2 linked regions of the Variovorax paradoxus genome follow. The protein of the gene in region 1 interacts with the protein of each later gene in a pairwise test. Links are inferred from orthologs where the notes say so. Each region holds a gene or a part of one and is shown on either strand. Other genes may lie near its edges. The genes, in order: glnL and QFZ47_RS27175.

Region 1 (9,903 bases):
GGTCTCGACGGCGTGGAAAACAAGATCCACCCGGGCGAAGCCGCCAGCAAGGACCTGTACCATCTGCCGCCGGAAGAAGACGCGCTGATCCCGACCGTCTGCCACAGCCTCGACCAGGCGCTCGACTACCTCGACAAGGACCGTGCGTTCCTGACCAAGGGCGGCGTGTTCACCGATGCCTACATCGATGCCTACATCGAACTGAAGATGCAGGAAGTCACGCGCTTCCGCATGGCGACCCATCCGGTCGAGTTCGACATGTACTATTCACTCTGATTGCGAGCCCCTGACGGGGATTCAAGACAAAAGGACGGCCTCGGCCGTCCTTTTTTGCTGGCGCGGAACATCTTGTCACCAGTGAAGTCGAATTGCAGGAAAATGCGCCTTTGTCGCGCCATCACCGATTCTCATGAAGACTGCTTCTCTCATTTTCCTGGCCGGTTCATTGTTGGCCGCCTTGCCCGCGCCCGCCCAGGAGCGCGTGTGGCGCTGCGGCAATGAATACACCAACAATTCGACCATCGCCCAGCAAAAGGGCTGCAAGGTCATGGAAGGCGGCAACGTCACCGTCGTGCAGGGCACCAAGCCTTCGGGCGGCGGTTCAGCCGGCGGCGGTTCAGCTTCGACGGCGTCCCGTGCACCCGCGGGCAGCCCGCGCGTCGAAGGCGTCGACCAGCGCGCGCGCGACGGCGAAGCCCGCTCGGTGCTCGAAGCCGAGCTCAGGAAGGCCGAAGCCCGCCAGGCGGAGCTGCAGAAGGATTACAACAACGGCGAGCCCGAGAAGCAGGGCAGCGAAGGCCGTAACTACCAGAAGTACCTCGATCGCGTGGCTGAAATGAAGGCCGAGCTGGCCCGCAACGAGAGCGACATCGCGGGCATTCGCCGCGAACTCGGCCGCCTGCCGGCCAAGCAGTAGAGACATGGCGTTCGGGAAGAAGGCGGCCGGCGCCACTCCGCGCTTTCAGTCCTTCGACCTGCTGTCCACGCTGATTGCCGTGGTCAGCACCAACGGTTCGGTGCTGTTTGCCAATGCGGCCCTCGAAGACGCGCTGGGCACTTCGCGCCGCACGCTCGAAGGCTCTCAGTTCGGTGCCTGTTTTCACGAGCCGCACGTGCTTCGCACCGCCATCGACGGTGCGCGCAGCAACGACTTCGCCACGCTGCGCTATGAGGCCTTCCTGCGCCGCGTCAATCATGAATTGATGCCGGTGCAGGTCACGCTGGCCCAGGGCGACAAGCCGGGCGAACTCATCATCGAGATGTCGCCGCTCGAACAGCAGGTGCGCCAGGACCGCGAGGAACGCCTGCTCGACCAGGCGCAGGCCAACAAGGAACTCATCCGCAATCTCGCGCACGAGATCAAGAACCCGCTGGGCGGCATCCGCGGCGCGGCGCAGCTGCTGCAGATGGAGGTCGAGTCACGCGACCTGATCGAGTACACGCAGGTCATCATCCACGAAGCCGACCGGCTGCAGACGCTGGTGGACCGGCTGCTGGCACCGCATCGGCGCCCGCACGTGGTGGGCGACGTGAACATCCATGAAGTCTGCGAGCGCGTGCGCTCGGTCATTCTTGCGGAGTTTCCGCGCGATCTGCACATCGAGCGCGATTTCGACGTGTCGATTCCCGAATTCCGCGGCGACCGCGAACAGCTCATCCAGGCCACGCTCAACATCGTGCACAACGCGGCGCAGGCGCTGGCCGAGCGCCGCGCGGCAGGCGATGCGCAGATCACTTTCAAGACACGCATCGCCCGGCAGGTGATATTCAACAAGCAGTGGTATCGATTGGCACTGGAATTGCATGTCATCGACAATGGACCGGGTGTGCCGGACACGATCAAGGACCGCATCTTCTATCCGCTCGTATCGGGCAGGGAAGGCGGAACAGGGCTTGGATTGACGCTTGCGCAAACTTTTGTGCAACAGCATCACGGCGTGATCGAGTGCGACAGCGTCCCGGGCCGAACCGATTTCAAGATATTGATACCGCTGCCCTAGCAGCCACGGCAACAAGGAGATGCATGAAGCCGATCTGGATAGTTGATGACGACCAATCGATCCGCTTCGTGCTGGAGAAGGCCCTTTTGCGCGAAGACCTGCCCACGCGCAGCTTCACCAACGCGCGCGAGGTGCTGGCCGCCCTCGAACTCGCCGACGACGACGAACAGCAGGGCCCACAGGTCCTGGTGAGCGACATCCGCATGCCCGGCGGCTCCGGGCTCGACCTGCTCGACAAGATCAAGGCCAAGCACCCGGGCCTGCCCGTCATCATCATGACGGCGTTCTCCGACCTCGACAGCGCCGTCTCGGCGTTCCAGGGCGGTGCCTTCGAATACCTGCCCAAGCCCTTCGACCTGCCGCGCGCCGTCGAGCTGATCCGCCGCGCCGTCGACGAAAGCCAGCGCGAGGAAGTGGCCGAAGAGCGCATGGTCGCCGCGCCTGAAATGCTGGGCCAGGCGCCCGCCATGCAGGACGTGTTCCGCGCCATCGGCCGCCTCTCGCAAAGCAACGTGACGGTGCTCATCACCGGCGAATCGGGCTCGGGCAAGGAACTGGTGGCGCGTGCGCTGCACAAGCATTCGCCGCGCGCCAACGGCCCCTTCGTGGCCATCAACACCGCAGCCATCCCCAAGGACCTGCTCGAGAGCGAACTCTTCGGCCACGAGCGCGGCGCCTTCACCGGCGCGCAGACCATGCGGCGCGGGCGCTTCGAACAGGCCGAGGGCGGCACGCTCTTTCTCGACGAAATCGGCGACATGCCCTTCGACCTGCAGACGCGCCTCTTGCGCGTGCTGAGCGACGGGCATTTCTATCGCGTGGGCGGCCACAACTCGGTCAAGGCCAACGTGCGCGTGATCGCGGCCACGCACCAGGACCTCGAGCAGCGCGTCAAGCTCGGCGGCTTCCGCGAAGACCTGTTCCACCGCCTCAACGTGATTCGCCTGCGCCTGCCGGCGCTGCGCGAGCGCGGCGAAGACGTGCCGGCGCTCACGCGCCATTTCCTGCAGGTGAGCGCGCGCCAGCTCGGCGTCGAACCCAAGCGCATTTCCGATGCGGCCCTGGCCAAGCTGGCTTCGTTCAGCTTTCCCGGCAACGTGCGCCAGCTCGAAAACATCTGCCACTGGCTGACCGTGATGGCGCCGGCCCAACTGATCGAAGCCAAGGACCTGCCGCCCGAAGTCATGGCCGCGGCAGCCGGTGCGCAAGCCGCCGAAGCGGCCGCCGCCACGACGGCGCCTTTGCAACCCGCGCCACAGCTGTCGCCGAGCCTCGAGCGCGAAGCGGCACCGGCGAGCGCTGCCGCACCGGAAGCCGCCGAAGGCCTCGTGGGTGCGAGCAGCTGGGAAAGCGGCCTCGAGATCGAAGCCCAGGCGCTGCTCGCGGCCGGGCGCACCGACGTCTGGGATGCGCTGTCGCGCCGTTTCGAATCGCGGCTGATCCTTACCGCGCTGGCCAACACCCGCGGCCGCCGGATCGAAGCCGCTCAGAAGCTGGGCATCGGCCGCAACACCATCACCCGGAAAATCCAGGAACTAGGAATCGAGTAAGCCGCCTCACAAAGAGAGAGCGGCTGCCTCCCTTCCAGAAACACCGAGGAACCGGCTTTGCCGGGCCTCTGGTGTTGCCCCCGGTAGGGGTTGGCGCAGCGACACGAAGTGCGCGAAGACTGGGGGCGAGCCAAATGCCACCGAGGAACCGGCTTTGCCGGGCCTCTGGTGTTGCCCCCGGTAGGGGGTTGGCGCAGCGACACGAAGTGCGCGAAGACTGGGGGCGAGCCTCAGTTATCGGCTGCGCTGCCCCAGCGTCAGCGAGTCGAGCTGGAAGTTGCCGCTCTTGTCCCAGAGCCATGTGTCGACGTAGGTGTGGCCGCCCAGGCCTCCCGGGCTGGGCAGCGGCGACGCCGCCTTGATGAGTTCCGCAATCTTTCCCGGCACCTCGGGCGCATGGCTCGGCACGCGGCTGAACGTGACGTTCCTGACGTTGCCTTCGGCATCGAGGTCGGTTTCGACCACCACCACCGCATAGACCAGCGGAGGAATCTTTCCCTTGTAGATGCGCTGTGGGTAGGCCTTGTAGATCTGGCGCGCGCCCGTCTTGCGATAGGCCCGCACGGCGGGCGTCTGCGCGGTGATCAGCCGCACGGTCGGCACATCGGTCCTCGCGCTTGGCACCTCGTCGGTGGCGGAACTGGCCGGCTTGCCGTCGCCGGGTTTGTCCGCGGGCTTGAATGCGGAACAGGCGGCGAGCGCGAGCGCCGCTGCGATGGTCGTGAGGGTGCGGATGGTCATGGTCATCAAATTCCCTGGTCGAGGTCGAGCACCACCGGTGCGTGGTCGCTTGGCTTTTCCCACTTGCGTGGTACGCGGTCGATGATGCAGCCCTTGGCGCGCGGCACCAGCGGCTCGCTCACCAGGATGTGGTCGATGCGCAGGCCGCGGTTCTTCTGGTAGCCCAGCATCCGGTAGTCCCACCACGAATAGCTTTTCTCCGGCTGCTCGAAGAGGCGGAAGCTGTCGACCAGGCCCAGCTGGAGCAGCGCCTTGAAATGCTCGCGCTCTTCGGTCGTGTGATGGATGGTTTCCGCCAGGCCCACGGGATCGAAGCTGTCGCGGTCTTCCGGTGTGATGTTGAAATCGCCGAGAAGCACCAGGTTCGGATGAGCGGCCATTTCCGCACGCAGCCATTCGCGCAGGGCGCGCAGCCAGCCCATCTTGTATTCGAACTTGTCGGTGCCCGGCGCCTGGCCGTTGACGAAGTAGCCGTTCACGATGCGCAGCGGACCCGCCGGCGTCTCCACCGTGGCCGCAATCACGCGGGACTGGTCATCGGTGAAGCCGCCGATGTTCCTTGCCACGTCGCGCATCGGCGCAAGGCTCAGTATGGCGACGCCGTTGTAGGTTTTCTGGCCGAACACGGCAGCCTCGTAGCCGGCCGACTTGAGCACATCGAGCGGGAACTTGTCCTCGCTCATCTTGAGTTCCTGCAGGCACAGCACGTCGACGGGATTGGCAATGAGCCAGTCGAGCACATGCTGCAGGCGGGCGGTGAGGGAGTTGACGTTCCAAGTGGCTATTTTCATGAAAACGCTAAGCTGTTGGTTTTAAAGGCATTTTTACTGATAACTGATGGGGTTTTCGTTCTGTGCCCCGCTGGGTATCCCTAGGTGGGCCCTCTGCAGCTTAGCAAAAGCACTTGAGAACACGCGTTACGCTTGACGTGCGCGCGATCGGCACCGCCCTCTAACTTTCATGCATGGTTGCCGACGATGAGCGAGGACGGACGCCGTCCACACCGGCAGGAGATCGAGCGCGCCATCGGGAATCGGCCCTGCGGAGAACTCTGCGGAGCGCTCATGCGCGCCGGTGTCCCTGCAGGGCCGGTCAACTCGGTCTCGGAGGGGTTTGCCCAACCTCACACGAAGCATCGCGAGATGATGGTTCAGCGCGACGGCTATGGCGGTATCGGGCTCTCGGTCCGGCTGCAGGCCACCGCCGGCACGCCGGCAGGATATTTGTCGCAGCCGGCATGCGTCAGAAGTCGCCGCTGATTGCCGCGCTCCTCACGGGCGAGGCCGCGAGCGGAAAGCCAGGCGTGGTCGATTGACAGCTGAAGCGCGCATAGACCTCGTCATTGCCGACCCAGTCTTCGTCGAGGCTGTCGCGGCTGACGATCCGGTTGAAGGTGTAGACCCCGTCGGCCGTGACGGTCTTCGATGAGATGGAAAAGAGCGAATCATCAGCGCCATTGAAGCCGCTGTCCTCGCCCCAGACCCGGCAGCCCAGCTTGAACTTGAGGCCCAGGTTCTTGACGAGGTTTTCTTCGAAGTTGTCCAGGTTGACGCGGACGGTCGCATCGACCTTGGCCTGTGAAGTACCGGAAATCAGCGTGACGCGAAGCGAGGGTTGAGAAAGAGAAGGCATGAGAAGACTCCTGTAGGGATTGGGGGCGAGAGACAAGAGGGCTGCCAAGGTCTCGCCCCGCGGGCCCCGGCGTCGGCTCGAATCTGGCATGCCATCGAACCGACACCTTCATGCTAGGTGTTGGCCGCGCTTTTTTCGTCTCACAAAAGCACAGGTCTGAATGCGTAGGGGTTGGCGTGGTGGCTGGCTTTCCTGGATAGGCACCTGGAGACCTGCGCGGCCGATGGCTGTTCAGCCTGGGCCAGATGGCAGGCCTGCGGCCTCACCGGATCTCGCCGCTCGTTTCGATCGGGAGTTCGAGCGTGAAGGTCGCTCCGGTGCCCGGTCCGTCGCTGTGGGCGGTGAGCGTTCCGCCCATTTCATGCGCGGCAACCACTGCGCTGTGCAGCCCGAAGCCATGCCCGGTTTTCTTTGTGGTGAACCCGTGCGCGAAAATCTGGGTCAGGGCCTGCGTCTCGATGCCCGTCCCGTTGTCCGCGACGCGGATGCGCAGCCGTTGGCCCGGCGCCATATCCACCCGCAGTTCGAGTCTCGGATCGCGATGGGCCACGCCCTCCATGGCCTGCTCGGCATTGGCGATCAGATTCACCAATATCTGCAGTATGCGACCCTTGTCCAGCGGCAACTGCGGAATGGGCGCAATCTCTTTCTCCACCACCATGTGGCGCTGTGCCAGCGCCTCTGCATTGATGCGCAACGCATCTTCCACCAGTGCGCCGACCTGCGCCATTTCCAGCAACCTGGACGCGCCGGCATGGGCCTGCTGCGCGGCGATGATCTCCTTGATGTGCTCCACCTTCTTGCTCAGCGCCACCAACTCCTCGATGGCATCGTGCTGCTCCGCTTCCAGCGCGCGGGCCAATTGGCGCAGGTAGCCGGGCAGCATCTTGCCTTTGGCGTCCGATGCCAGAAACGCACCAAGGTCGTCTGCATGATCCTCGATCAGCTGGACCGCCCGCGCGAGCCCCTGGACCTTTGAAGCGCGAATGCCCGAGAGAATCAGTGCAGCAGACACGTTCACGCTGTTGAGCACATTGCCGACGTTGTGCAGCACATTGGTCGCGATCCTGGCCATGCCAGCCAGGTGCGAGGCTTCGATCAACTGCTTGTGCACCTCGGCGATCTGGCGTTCGGCTTCTTTCAGGTCGGAGATGTTCTTGGTGATGCCGAAGGTTCCGATGATCTGGCCTGCACGATTGCGCAGCGGCATCTTCGTGGTCAAGGCCCAGGAATCGGGGCGCCCATCTATCCAGGTTTCCCTCTCCACCTTGCCGATCATCGGCAAGCCCGTGCGGATGATCTCCTGCTCGTCCTCGAACGCCGGGCGGGCGTGTTCTTCGGAAAAAACGTCGAAGTCCGATTTGCCCACGAGTCCTTCGGGAGTGGCCATTCCGAACTCGAGGGCCTGGGCCGTACTGCTCTTGATGAAGCGAGACTGGAGGTCCTTGAAATAGATGTGATCCGGAGAGTTGTCCAGCAGCGCCCGCAGGAGTTCGCGCTCGTTGACGAGCATTTCATTCGCCTGGCGGCTGCGGGTGAGGTCGAAACAGGACCCCCTGGGTGCCGACAATCGTCCCGCCCGGCTCCCGCACCGCGGATTCGATGAACTGCAAGCACTGCGGCTGGTCGCCGCTACCGGAAAAAGCTTCTTCGCGCTCGGCTTGCTGCCCGGTCTGCATGATCAGCGCGTGCTGAAGGCATTCCTGCGCCGCGAGTTCCGGCCGCCACATCGAATGGAGATCCTGTGCCGCGCCAGACGCGATCTCGTCGGCGGTTCGGCCCAGGATGCGGTCTGCAGGCATGCCCTTGATTTGACAGAACCGGGGGTTGACGAAGATGAAGCGCCCGGCCGCGTCCTTGCGAAAAAGGCCGACGGGCAACTGCTCGACGAGCGGCGCCGCTTCCTCCGAGAGGGATGAGCCTGCGATGGAGGTTGGTTGGGTTCGCATGGTCATGGAGTCGCTCTTCGCTCATGGGTTGTCGACATCGGAACACCCGGGTGGAAGCCGCCCGATGGCGCCGTCGGCCGAGGCACAGCCATGAAGGCGCGTGGCGATGGTACGGGATACCTGTAGAAATTGTCCTGCATCAACCATGGCGTCCGGCTGTCAGGGCGGTCCCCTTCAGCGGTGAAACTTTCGGCTCCAACCCACCTGGAGATCCCGCGATGCCGGACGACATGGAGATCCGCGTTCCACAGGACGACGAGCGAATCGACATCACCGACCTGAAAGAGGTCGACTACTGGACGAAGTGGTTCGGCGTCAGCGAGGCCCGGCTGCGGATGGCCGTCGCGTCCGCGGGCACCATCAAGGACGATCTGCGGACCTACCTTGGCCTTCCCTGAAGGCCGGAGCCGAAAGGCGCGCAGCGGCTGGCCTGCGGCCGCACCTTGATCGATGGCTGCCGAATCGAAGCTCGCAATCTACGGCGCGATCGCGGCCAATGTGGCCATTGCGGCGACCAAGTTCGCCGTGGCCGGCATCACCGGCAGTTCGGCCATGCTGTCGGAAGGCATCCATTCGGCGGTCGATACTTTCAACGGCGTGTTGCTTCTGGTGGGCATCCGGCTGAGCCAGCGGCCCGCAACACCCGAGCATCCCTTCGGCCACGGCAAGGAGCTGTACTTCTGGAGCCTGATCGTCGCGGTGCTCATCTTCGGCCTGGGCGGCGGCGTGTCGTTCTACGAAGGCGTCCAGCACATGCGCAAGCCGGAGCCGATGCGCGATCCGGCCTGGAACTATGTGGTGCTGGGGCTGGCCGCATTGTTCGAAGGCACCAGCTTCCTGATTGCGCTGCGGCAGTTCCGCGCTCAATCGCGCGGCGCCGGGTTCTGGCGGGCGCTCGGGCAAAGCAAGGATCCGACCACCTACACCGTGCTTGCCGAAGATTCGGCGGCGCTGGTCGGACTGGCCGTGGCGGCGCTGGGCATCTACTTCAGCCACCGCCTCGGTATGCCGACGCTCGACGGCGCCGCCTCGGTGGTGATCGGGCTGCTGCTGGCCGGCGTGGCGGTGCTGCTGATCAGCCAGGCCCGCGGGCTGCTGATCGGCGAGGGCATCCGCCCGGAGACCGCGCGAGCCATCCGCAGCCTGGCCATGGAGCAGCCGAGCGTGCAGGACGTCGGCCACGTGCTGTCGATGTACATCGGCCCTGACGAGGTCCTGGTGGTGGTCGACCTGAATTTCAAGGAAGGCACGGCCACCGGCGACGCGGCCGACGCCATTGCCGCGATCGAGCAGCAGGTGCGTGGGCGCTATCCGATGATCAGGCGGCTTTTCATCGAGGCGAGCGAGGCGCCCGTGGAAGAAGCTGCCTCCGCGCGGGCCGGCGGGATCGTCGGCCTTGGCTGACGATCGCTGCCGCCATTGCCTGAGCGCTCCCGTGCCGCAGGCACTCCACTGTCGGGGCTCATTCAGGAGGTTGCCAGCCATGAACACGCCATCGCCGAAGCGCCGCGAGCGCTCTCACGACGAACCGGAGATCACCCAGGAAGAATCCGTGCCCACCGACGGCAAGGACACCGAGGGCGAGGAGCTGATGAAGAAGGTCGACAACAAGAAGCTCGAGGACCCTGGCGATGCCGAACGCAAGACGCCCGACAAGTCCTGAGCCGTTCCCGCTGCTGCCCGCGCCCGGCGCTGCGGGGCAGTGGCGTTGTCTTCTCTCGAAGAAGGACGATGCCCTACAACCCGGGACCTGCACCCCTTGATAAAAATCCTCCTGGCAGATCGCGAACAGAACAGGGCCAAAAGGACTGTCTGTCCATCGATGGAGGAAGAAATGAAACTCGACGGCACGGCCGTGTCGTCCACGCAGGACGGCCTGATGAAAGTCGGTGTTCCCGGCCTCGACGATGTTCTTGGCGGCGGGCTCACGTCCAATCGTCTCTACCTGGTCGAAGGCACGCCCGGTGCCGGCAAGACCACCATCGCGCTTCAATTCCTGATCGAAGGCGCCAAGCGCGGCGAGTCGGTGCT
Region 2 (9,942 bases), 4.7 Mb from region 1 along the record:
ACTGGACGCCTTCGGCCTGCAGTGCCTTGACCAGCACTTCAGCGCCCATGAGTTCTTGCGTTGGGTTGCCGGCGCCAGAGGACGCGGCTGCTGCGGAAGCGAGTTCCGCCTTCGAGATTTCCATGATCAACCTTTGGAGTTTTTTCGGGAACGAAAAACCTTGGGTGCCCCTTGCCAGCCCTTGTGGGGCCGCGCCAGGACTTGAGGCCAAAGCCATGAGCGGACTGATGTTCCGCCGGACCGTGACCCGTTTGCCTTTTGACTTGCAGCGCGGATTATGACATTGATGAGCTTGCCGCCGCGCAAAAATCCCCATGAAAAGGCACGGGGGCATAATCCGCGGCAGAAAAACATAAGCGCTTCCCGATACCCCCATTCCCCATGCGGCGCCCGCGGCGCCCCCTCTCGCTTGGCCACTGAACAAGAACTTTCCGACTTTCTGAAGAGCGTCGAACGGCGCGCTTTCAAGCGCTCGGTCTACCACGTGCGGGACGAGGAAGCGGCGCTCGACATCGTGCAGGACAGCATGATGAAGCTGGCGCAGCACTACGGCGACAAGCCGCCGGAAGAGCTGCCGATGCTGTTCCAGCGCATTCTTTCGAATTGCACGCTCGACTGGTTCCGCCGGCAGAAAACCCGCCGCGCCCTGTTCTCCAACCTCGGCGACTTCGAGTCTGCCGGCGACGACGGAGATTTCGACCTGCTGGAGAACTTCGTCTCGCCAACCGACTCCAGAGAAACGGAGAGTGCCGAGGACACGACCCGCCGCGCCCAGGTCTTCCACGAGATCGAAGAACAGATAGCAGCTTTGCCCGGTCGTCAACGCGAGGCTTTCCTGATGCGTTACTGGGAAGAAATGGATGTGGCGGAGACGGCCGCTGCAATGGGCTGCTCCGAAGGCAGCGTCAAAACCCATTGTTCGCGGGCCGTGCACGCCCTGAGCAAGGCGCTTAAAGCCAAGGGAATTTCGCTATGAACACTAAGGTTCCAACCTCTTCTTTTGCTGCCGAGGATCAATTCGGCCGGCGCGTCGCTGCGCGGCTGTCCAACGGCAGCCAGGAGCTGCCGCACGACATCGGCGAGCGGCTGCGGGTGGCGCGCGCGCAAGCCGTCGCAATGCGCAAGCAGGCGCCCCAGTTGCGGGCTGCTTCGGTGGTCATGCAGTCGGGGCATGTGGCAACGATGGGCGGCGGCTGGTGGACCCGCATCGGTTCGGTGGTGCCGCTGATCGCGCTGGTTGCAGGGCTGATCACCATCAGCGTGCTGCAGGACGAAAACCGTGCCAGCGAACTGGCGGAAGTCGATTCCGCCCTGCTGACGGACGATCTCCCTCCCGCCGCCTACACCGACCCCGGCTTCGCCCAGTTCCTCAAGTCCGATGGCGCTTCCGACTGAGTTCCGTTGAACGAATGCGACGTCCTTCCGTTTCCCGCACCGATATGTCCCGCCCGCCGCGCCCGCCAACGTCGGGCGCAGTCATTTGGGCGGGCGCGCTCGCTGCTGCGTTGTTCGGCCTGACGCTCGCCGGCGCCCAACCCCGTTCCGAGCCGCCGCTCAAATCGGCCGGCGGTACTGCGCAGGCGGCAACGGCCTCGCCTTCCTCGGCTTCGAAGACCGCTCCAGCGACCAAGCCGTACTGGAGCGAACTCACCGCCGAGCAGCAGCAGGCACTGCGGCCGCTCGCGTCGCATTGGCACGCCCTGAACCCGGGGCACAAGCGCAAGTGGCTGGCGCTGTCACGCAACTACGCGAACATGTCGGCCGATGACCAAACCATCCTGCACAGCCGAATGATCGAATGGGCAGCCCTGAGCAATCAGCAGCGGGCCCAGGCGCGCCTCAACTTTGCAGAGGTGAAGCGCGTCCCTGCCGACGAACGCAAGGCCAAGTGGGAGCAGTACCAGGCCTTGAGCGAGGAAGAAAGGCGCCGGCTGGCGGAGCGCGCCCCCGCCAAGCCGCGCGGTGCCGCCATTCCGGTGCGTCCAGTTCCTGCCCAGAAACTCGTGACAGTGCCTGCCGTAACGCCTGCGGGGCAGCACACGCCGCGCATCATGCTGGCCCCACCTGTCGCTCCCGCGCCAGCCACGGCGCCTGCCGCCATCATGGTGGCGTCGCCGCCGGAACGTGTCCCGTCCGTCGTGTCCACGCCCTCCCCGTCCGGCACATCCGCCGCCACGTCGCAGCCGACTCCGGCCGAGGCGCAGGTACCCATGCCATCGGCTGCCGCCCAGGTTTCGCCGCCATCGTCCGCTTCCAATCCTGCAGGCCGTGGCGCCGAGCAGTCCTCGCCCCCCTGATTCCCAAGGTTTCGATGGCTCCAAATTCTTCCGAATTCTCGGAATCGAATCCCTCCTCATCGCTCGCAGAGACTTCCCCCAGCGCTCCTCTTCCGATAGTGCCCGGCCTGTGGCGGCGCATGGCATGCTGGCTGTATGAGGGCATGCTGCTGTTCGCGGTGGTGTTCGTTGCAGGCTGGCTGTTCAGCACGCTCGGCCAGATGCGGGACGCCATGGATTCCCGCCGGCACCTGCTCCAGGCCTTCCTGTTCGTGGTGTTCGGCGTCTATTTCGTCTGGTTCTGGACCCGGGGACAGACGCTGGCCATGAAAACCTGGAACATCCGCATCGTCGATGCGCACGGGCGGCCCCTCACCCAGCCCCGCGCCTTGGCGCGCTACCTGCTCAGCTGGATCTGGTTCCTGCCGCCGCTGGCCGCCATCGCACCTTTCAAGCTTTCGGGCGGAGAATCCACGGTGCTGATCTTCGGATGGGTCGCCGTCTGGGCATTGCTGGCGCGCTTTCACCCCGAGCGCCAGTTCTGGCACGACGCCTGGGCCGGTACGCGGCTCATAACCTCCAAGCCGATGAGCCGCCGATGAGTGCCCTGCCCAAGCTTCCCGATCCCGCCGTGAACCCGCAAAAGGCCCGCAAGGGCCTGGATCGCGTGTGGCATGCCACCCTGATCTCGCTGCACGGCCTTCGGGCGGGCTGGAGCGAGCCGGCCTTCCGCCAGGAAGCCGTCATGGCCATCGTGATGATTCCGGCGGCCTTCTGGCTCGGCCGCAGCTGGGTCGAAGTGGCCCTGCTCGCCGGCAGCGCCATCCTCGTGATGATCGTCGAGCTGCTCAACACCGCGGTGGAAGCCGCCATCGATCGCATCGGCCCCGAATGGCACGACCTCTCCAAGCGCGCCAAGGACATGGGCAGCGCCGCCGTGCTGCTGTCGCTCACCCTGTGCGGGGGCATCTGGCTGGCGGCGCTGTGGCAGCGCTTCGCGTCATGAAGACGCCCGCCGCACGAGGCATGATGGCGGCATGAATCCTGAATTTTCGATCTGTGTGTATTGCGGCTCGCGACCTGGCGAGCGGGCCGAGTTTTCCAGGGCCGCGGAAGCGGTTGGCCAGTGGATCGGCCAGCACCGCGGCCAGCTGGTCTACGGTGGCGGACGCACCGGCCTGATGGGCACGGTGGCCGAAGCCACCCGCAACGCCGGCGGCCGCGTGGTCGGCATCATTCCCAAGGCGCTGGTCGACCGGGAACTGGCCAATCCCCTGTGCGACGAACTCCACGTGGTCGACACCATGCACGAACGCAAGGCCATGATGGGCGAGCGCGCCGACGCCTTCGTCGCGCTGCCGGGCGGCATCGGCACCTTCGAGGAATTGTTCGAGATCTGGACCTGGCGCCAGCTCGGCTACCACGACAAGCCCACCGGCATTCTGAACACCGCCGGCTACTACGACGGCCTGCTGGGCTTCCTGGCGCACAGCGTGCGAGAGGGCTTCATGGGCGATTGGCAGATGAACCTGATCCGCACCGGCACCAACCCCACCGAATTGCTCACGGCGCTGCGCGCCGAAGTACCCCTGCACCCCCGAGACGACCGCCTGGCCGAAAACCTGTAGCGCGCAGCCTGGGGGCGAGCCAGTTAAACAGCGTTCTCGTTTTCCTCGCCGGTGCGGATGCGCACGATGCGCTCCACGCCGGTGACGAAGATCTTTCCGTCGCCGATCTTGCCGGTGCGTGCGGAATTGACGATGGCTTCGATGCAGCGCTCCACGTCGCCTTCGTTGACGACCACTTCCACCTTCATCTTCGGCAGGAAGTCGACCACGTATTCCGCACCACGGTAGAGCTCGGTGTGCCCCTTCTGGCGCCCGAAGCCCTTGACCTCGGTCACTGTGAGGCCGGTAACGCCCACTTCAGCCAGGGCTTCGCGTACGTCCTCGAGCTTGAAGGGTTTGACGATGGCGGTGATCTGCTTCATGGTTTTTGCGCTCCGGCGGTTTCGTTGAACTTGCTGGTGATAGGGTAACGCCAATCCTTGCCGAAGCTTCGGTGGGTCACCCGAATGCCCACAGGCGCCTGGCGCCGTTTGTATTCATTGATCTTGATGAGCCGCGCAACACGCTCGACCACCGCACGCTCGTAGCCGGCCGCGATGATCTCGTCGATGCCCTCGTCGTCCTGCATGTAGCGTGCCAGGATGCCGTCGAGGACGTCGTAGGGCGGCAGGCTGTCCTGATCGGTCTGGTCGGGCCGCAGTTCGGCGCTCGGGGGCCGCGTGATGATGCGCTCGGGAATCGGCGAGGCACCAGTACCGTACGGGTCATGGGCATTGCGCCAGCGCGCCAGCGCGAACACGGTGGTCTTCAGCAGGTCCTTGATGACCGCGAAGCCGCCCGCCATGTCGCCGTAGAGCGTGCAGTAGCCGGTGGCCATCTCGCTCTTGTTGCCGGTGGTGAGAACGATCGAACCGAACTTGTTCGACAGCGCCATCAGCAGCGTGCCGCGGATGCGCGCCTGGATGTTCTCCTCGGCCGTGTCCTCGGGGAGGCCCTTGAACTCCTCTATCAGCGCTCCCTTGAACGATTCGAAGGTGTGCTTGATCGAGATCTCGTCGTAGCGGACGCCCAGGCGGGTGGCCATTTCGCGCGCATCGATCCAGCTGATGTCGGCGGTGTAAGGCGAAGGCATCATGACCGCACGCACCTTGTCCTTGCCGAGTGCATCGACCGCAATGGCAAGCACCAATGCGGAGTCGATGCCGCCCGAGAGCCCCAGGATGGCACCCGGAAAGCCGTTCTTGCCGATGTAGTCCCGCACGCCCAGTACCAGTGCATCCCAAAGCTGGGCTTCCGCTTCGCGCGGCGCCGCGATGGCCGAAGGCGCCGCCACCACACCCACGCCCTGCGGCGAGCGCTCCAGCTGCATGAAGACCAGGCTCTCCTTGAAACTCTCGGCCTGCATCGCCAGTGCGCCGTCGGCCTGCAGCGCAAAGGACGCGCCGTCGAAGACCACTTCGTCCTGCCCGCCCACCAGGTGCGCATAGATCAGCGGCAGTCCGACAGCGCGGGCGCGGTCGGCCATCCGCGCCACGCGTTCCCCTTCCTTGCCGACGTGATACGGCGAGGCGTTGATCACGGCCAGCACCTCGGCGCCCGCCGCGCGAGCCAGTTCGGCCGGCTCGTCGAACCAGGCGTCTTCGCAGATCAGCACGCCCACCGAGACGCCGCCGGCCTCGAACACGCAGGTGCCCTGCCCCGGCGTGAAGTAACGGCGCTCGTCGAACACCTGGTAGTTGGGCAGTTCGCGCTTGGCGTAGGTCTCGAGGATGCGGCCTTCCTTGATCACGCTGGCGGCGTTGTAGCGCATCTGCACCGCCACCGAGCGGCTGCGCAGGCTGCCGCCCGTCGGATGCCCCACCACCACGACCATGTCTTTGAGATCGGCCAGCGCGGCGGCAATGCCTTTCACGGCATCATCGCAGTCTTCGGTGAAGGCGGGACGCAGGAAAAGATCTTCTGCCGCATAGCCGGCAATCGAGAGTTCGGGCGTCAGCAGAAGACGCGCGCCCTCAGCGTGGGCCTGGCGCGCGGCGTCGACGATTTTTCTTGCGTTGCCGGCGAGGTCGCCCACCACGAAATTGAGTTGCGCAATGGCGAGCTTGAGCGTCATACAGAAGGAAGAAAAAGGCTTGAACGATTATGTCATTCGGGTGCTGGCGTCACTGTCGGACCTGAACCCGAAAGCATGGAACGCGCTGCTCTTGGCCGAAGCGGAGCCGTCGCCATTCATGCGCTACGAATACCTCGCGGCGCTGCACGACAGCGGCAGCGCCTCGCCCGAGAGCGGATGGACGCCGCAATTCATCACCCTGTGGCGCGGCAACGAGTTGCGGGGGGCCTGCCCGGCGTACATCAAGACGCACTCCTACGGCGAATACGTCTTCGACTGGGCCTGGGCCAATGCCTACGAACAGCACGGGCTCGCCTACTATCCCAAGGCGGTGGTGGCGGTGCCGTTCACGCCGGTGCCCGGCGCACGCTTGCTGGCCCGCGATGCGCAAAGCCGCACGCTGCTGGTGCAGGCGCTGGTGGCCTGGTGCAAGAAGGAAGATCTTTCGTCGCTGCACCTGCTGTTCGGCGCAGACGCGGACATCGCCGCATGCACCGAAGCGGGTCTGATGCTGCGCAACACGGTGCAATTCCACTGGACGAATGCCGCCCCCGAGCACCTAGGCGGGGCGACCGGATACGCGGACTTCGAGGCCTTTCTCGCCAGCCTGTCGCACGACAAGCGCAAGAAGATCCGCCAGGAGCGCCGCAAGGTGGCCGAGGCCGGTGTGACTTTTCGCTGGTCGCGCGGCGCCGGCATCGCCCGACCGGACTGGGATTTCTTCTACCGCTGCTATGCGCGCACCTATCGCGAGCATGGCAATCCGCCCTACCTTTCGCGCGATTTCTTCCAGCGCATGGCCGACACCCTGCCAGAAGCCTGGCTGCTGTTCATTGCCGAGCGCGGAGGAAAGCCCATTGCAGCGAGCCTGATCGCGCTGTCCACGCACGCAGACGGTCCGCTGGTGGCTTACGGCCGCTACTGGGGCGCCGTGGAGCGCGTCGACTGCCTGCATTTCGAGGCCTGCTACTACCAGCCGCTGGCTTGGTGCATCGCGCACGGCGCCAGGCGCTTCGAGGGCGGCGCGCAGGGCGAACACAAGATGGCGCGCGCGCTGATGCCGGTGAAGACCACCAGCGCCCACTGGCTGGCGCACCCCGCGTTCGCCGACGCAGTCGAGCGCTTTCTCGAGCGCGAGGGCGAAGGCATCGAAAACTACATGGACCACCTGGGCGAGCGCAGCCCGTTCAAGGCCGGCTGAGCGGCCGGCCGCGCGCCCCGCGGAGCCGATTACTTCTTGTAGGCAGCGATGCCGTCGACGACTTCCTTCTTGGCCGCGTCGATGCCTTCCCAGCCCAGCACCTTGACCCACTTGCCGGCTTCCAGGTCCTTGTAGTGCTCGAAGAAGTGGCTGATGGCCTTCAAGCGCATCGGGTTCACGTCGTCCACCGACTTCCAGTGGCTGTAGATCGGCAATACCTTGTCGGTGGGCACGGCCAGCACCTTGCCGTCGACGCCGGCTTCGTCTTCCATCATCAGGATGCCGAGCGGGCGGCACGGCACCACGACGCCGGGCAGCAACGGATATGGCGCGATCACCAGCACGTCGACCGGGTCGCCGTCGCCAGAGAGGGTTTGCGGCACGTAGCCGTAGTTGGCCGGGTAGTACATCGCGGTCGTCATGAAGCGGTCCACGAAGATCGCGCCCGATTCCTTGTCGACTTCGTACTTGATCGGGTCGGCGTTCATCGGGATTTCGATCACGACATTGAAGGCGTCGGGAACGTTCTTGCCGGGGGAGACTTTGTCGAAGGACATGACGTTTTACGAGTAGTTGAAAAGTATGAGGGGAGATGGGGACAAACCCGGAGTTTACTTTCCGTGTCGCGGCCCGGTCGCACACGCTCTCGTTTTTGCCTGTAAATTCTGGCCGTTGGCCAATCGGCTCCGCACTTCGGTGCAGCGAGCTTCGAGGAAGCAACGCGACGGAAAACCTGGGTCCCGTACGCGTTGCGCGCAGGACCCATGCTGTCCGTCTCCACAAGTCACAACGAACGAATGGAGAAGCAAAGCATGATCGGCAACACCCCCCTGATACTCGCCATCGTCTGCGGCCTCGTGGCCGTGGGCTACGGTTTCTGGGCTCGAAGTTGGATTCTTGCCAAGGACCCCGGCAATGCGCGGATGCAGGAGATCGCGGCGGCCGTCCAGGCCGGCGCATCGGCCTACCTCGCCAAGCAGTACACCACCATCGCGGTGGTCGGCCTGGTCCTGGCCATTCTCATCGGCATCTTTCTCGATGCGACCACGGCCGTCGGCTTCGTGGTGGGCGCGGTGCTTTCGGGCGCCTGCGGCTTCATCGGCATGAACGTGTCGGTGCGCGCCAACGTGCGCACCGCGCAGGCGGCCACGCAAGGCATCGGCCCGGCGCTCGACGTCGCGTTCCGCGGCGGCGCCATCACGGGCATGCTGGTGGTGGGACTGGGCCTGCTGGGCGTCTCGGTCTTCTATTGGTTCCTGGCGGGCAACGGCAATCTCACGCCGGACCGCAGCCTCTCGGCCATCCTCAATCCGCTGATCGGCTTTGCCTTTGGGTCCTCGCTGATCTCGATCTTCGCGCGGCTGGGCGGCGGCATCTTCACCAAGGGCGCAGACGTGGGCGCCGACCTGGTGGGCAAGGTCGAAGCGGGCATTCCCGAAGACGATCCGCGCAACCCGGCCGTCATTGCGGACAACGTGGGCGACAACGTCGGCGATTGCGCGGGCATGGCGGCCGACCTGTTCGAGACCTATGCCGTCACGCTGATCGCCACCATGGTGCTGGGCGCGCTGATGGTCACGGCGGCGCCGCTCAATGCGGTGCTCTATCCGCTGGCGCTGGGCGGCGTGTCGATCATCGCCTCGATCATCGGCTGCTTCTTCGTCAAGGCCTCGCCGGGCATGGTGAACGTGATGCCGGCGCTCTACAAGGGCCTGGCGGTGGCGGGCATCCTGTCGCTGATCGCGTTCTGGTTCGTCACGGCCTGGCTGATTCCCGACAACGCCATTGCCGCGAGCGGCAGCCAACTCAAGCTGTTCGGCGCCTGCTTCGTGGGCCTGGCGCTCACGGCCGCGCTGGTGTGGGTGACCGAGTACTACACCGGCACGCAGTACAAGCCGGTGCAGCACATCGCGCAGGCTTCCACCACGGGCCACGGCACCAACATCATCGCGGGCCTGGGCGTCTCGATGCGTTCGACGGCATGGCCGGTGATCTTCGTCTGCATCGCGATCATGGCCTCGTACACGCTCGCGGGCCTGTTCGGCATTGCGGTGGCTGCAACCGCCATGCTCAGCATGGCGGGCATCGTGGTGGCGCTCGACGCCTACGGCCCGATCACCGACAACGCCGGCGGCATCGCCGAAATGAGCGAGATGCCCGCCAGCGTGCGCGACATCACCGACCCGCTCGACGCCGTCGGCAACACCACCAAGGCCGTGACCAAGGGCTACGCCATCGGCTCGGCCGGCCTCGCCTCGCTGGTGCTCTTTGCCGACTACACCCACAAACTGGAGAGCTTCGGGCTGAACATCAGCTTCAACCTGAGCGACCCGATGGTGATCGTCGGCCTCTTCATCGGCGGCCTGATCCCCTACCTGTTCGGCGCCATGGCGATGGAAGCCGTGGGCCGGGCGGCCGGCGCGGTGGTCGAGGAGGTGCGCAGGCAGTTCCGCGAGATCCCCGGCATCATGGAAGGCACCGGCAAGCCCGAGTACGGCAAGGCCGTGAGCATGCTGACCGGCGCGGCCATCAAGGAAATGATGATTCCCTCGCTGCTGCCGGTGGTGGTACCGATCGTCGTCGGCCTTGTGCTCGGACCGAAGGCGCTGGGTGGCCTGCTGATGGGCACCATCGTGACCGGCCTGTTCGTCGCGATCAGCATGTGCACGGGCGGCGGCGCATGGGACAACGCCAAGAAGTACATCGAGGACGGCCACCACGGCGGCAAGGGCTCCGAGGCGCACAAGGCCGCCGTCACCGGCGACACCGTGGGCGACCCCTACA

The links.
Region 2: the proteins of glnL (region 1) and QFZ47_RS27175 interact in binary tests that used the Escherichia coli proteins (3 or more experiments, as listed by UniProt). The link is inferred for Variovorax paradoxus from one-to-one orthologs.

The regions. Positions count from the first base shown.
Region 1 is NZ_JAUSXL010000002.1:238,569-248,471, reverse strand. What follows is about bases 1-2,960. They hold glnL (nitrogen regulation protein NR(II)), read left to right. Parts: upstream 1-920; coding sequence 921-2,000; downstream 2,001-2,960. Other genes in these bases: ntrC (nitrogen regulation protein NR(I)), read left to right, coding at 2,024-2,960; QFZ47_RS04940 (hypothetical protein), read left to right, coding at 410-916; glnA (type I glutamate--ammonia ligase), read left to right, coding at 1-276. In the rest of the region: more of ntrC, read left to right, coding at 2,961-3,550; QFZ47_RS04925 (hypothetical protein), read right to left, coding at 3,785-4,291; xth (exodeoxyribonuclease III), read right to left, coding at 4,297-5,082; QFZ47_RS04915 (CoA transferase), read left to right, coding at 5,269-5,550; QFZ47_RS04910 (hypothetical protein), read right to left, coding at 5,534-5,923; QFZ47_RS04905 (ATP-binding protein), read right to left, coding at 6,186-7,436; QFZ47_RS04900 (PAS domain-containing protein), read right to left, coding at 7,438-7,878; QFZ47_RS04895 (DUF3606 domain-containing protein), read left to right, coding at 8,091-8,270; QFZ47_RS04890 (cation diffusion facilitator family transporter), read left to right, coding at 8,323-9,276; QFZ47_RS04885 (hypothetical protein), read left to right, coding at 9,356-9,535; QFZ47_RS04880 (ATPase domain-containing protein), read left to right, coding at 9,707-9,903.
Region 2 is NZ_JAUSXL010000002.1:4,969,784-4,979,725, forward strand. What follows is about bases 2,598-5,596. They hold QFZ47_RS27175 (P-II family nitrogen regulator), read right to left. Parts: upstream 4,267-5,596; coding sequence 3,928-4,266; downstream 2,598-3,927. Other genes in these bases: QFZ47_RS27160 (RDD family protein), read left to right, coding at 2,598-2,878; QFZ47_RS27165 (diacylglycerol kinase), read left to right, coding at 2,875-3,282; QFZ47_RS27170 (LOG family protein), read left to right, coding at 3,314-3,904; QFZ47_RS27180 (NAD+ synthase), read right to left, coding at 4,263-5,596. In the rest of the region: QFZ47_RS27140 (acetolactate synthase 3 catalytic subunit), read right to left, coding at 1-124; QFZ47_RS27145 (RNA polymerase sigma factor), read left to right, coding at 410-976; QFZ47_RS27150 (DUF3619 family protein), read left to right, coding at 973-1,395; QFZ47_RS27155 (DUF3106 domain-containing protein), read left to right, coding at 1,410-2,297; more of QFZ47_RS27160, read left to right, coding at 2,417-2,597; more of QFZ47_RS27180, read right to left, coding at 5,597-5,957; QFZ47_RS27185 (GNAT family N-acetyltransferase), read left to right, coding at 5,977-7,158; ppa (inorganic diphosphatase), read right to left, coding at 7,188-7,715; QFZ47_RS27195 (sodium-translocating pyrophosphatase), read left to right, coding at 7,971-9,942. UniProt on the Escherichia coli protein: P-II indirectly controls the transcription of the glutamine synthetase gene (glnA). P-II prevents NR-II-catalyzed conversion of NR-I to NR-I-phosphate, the transcriptional activator of GlnA. When P-II is uridylylated to P-II-UMP, these events are reversed.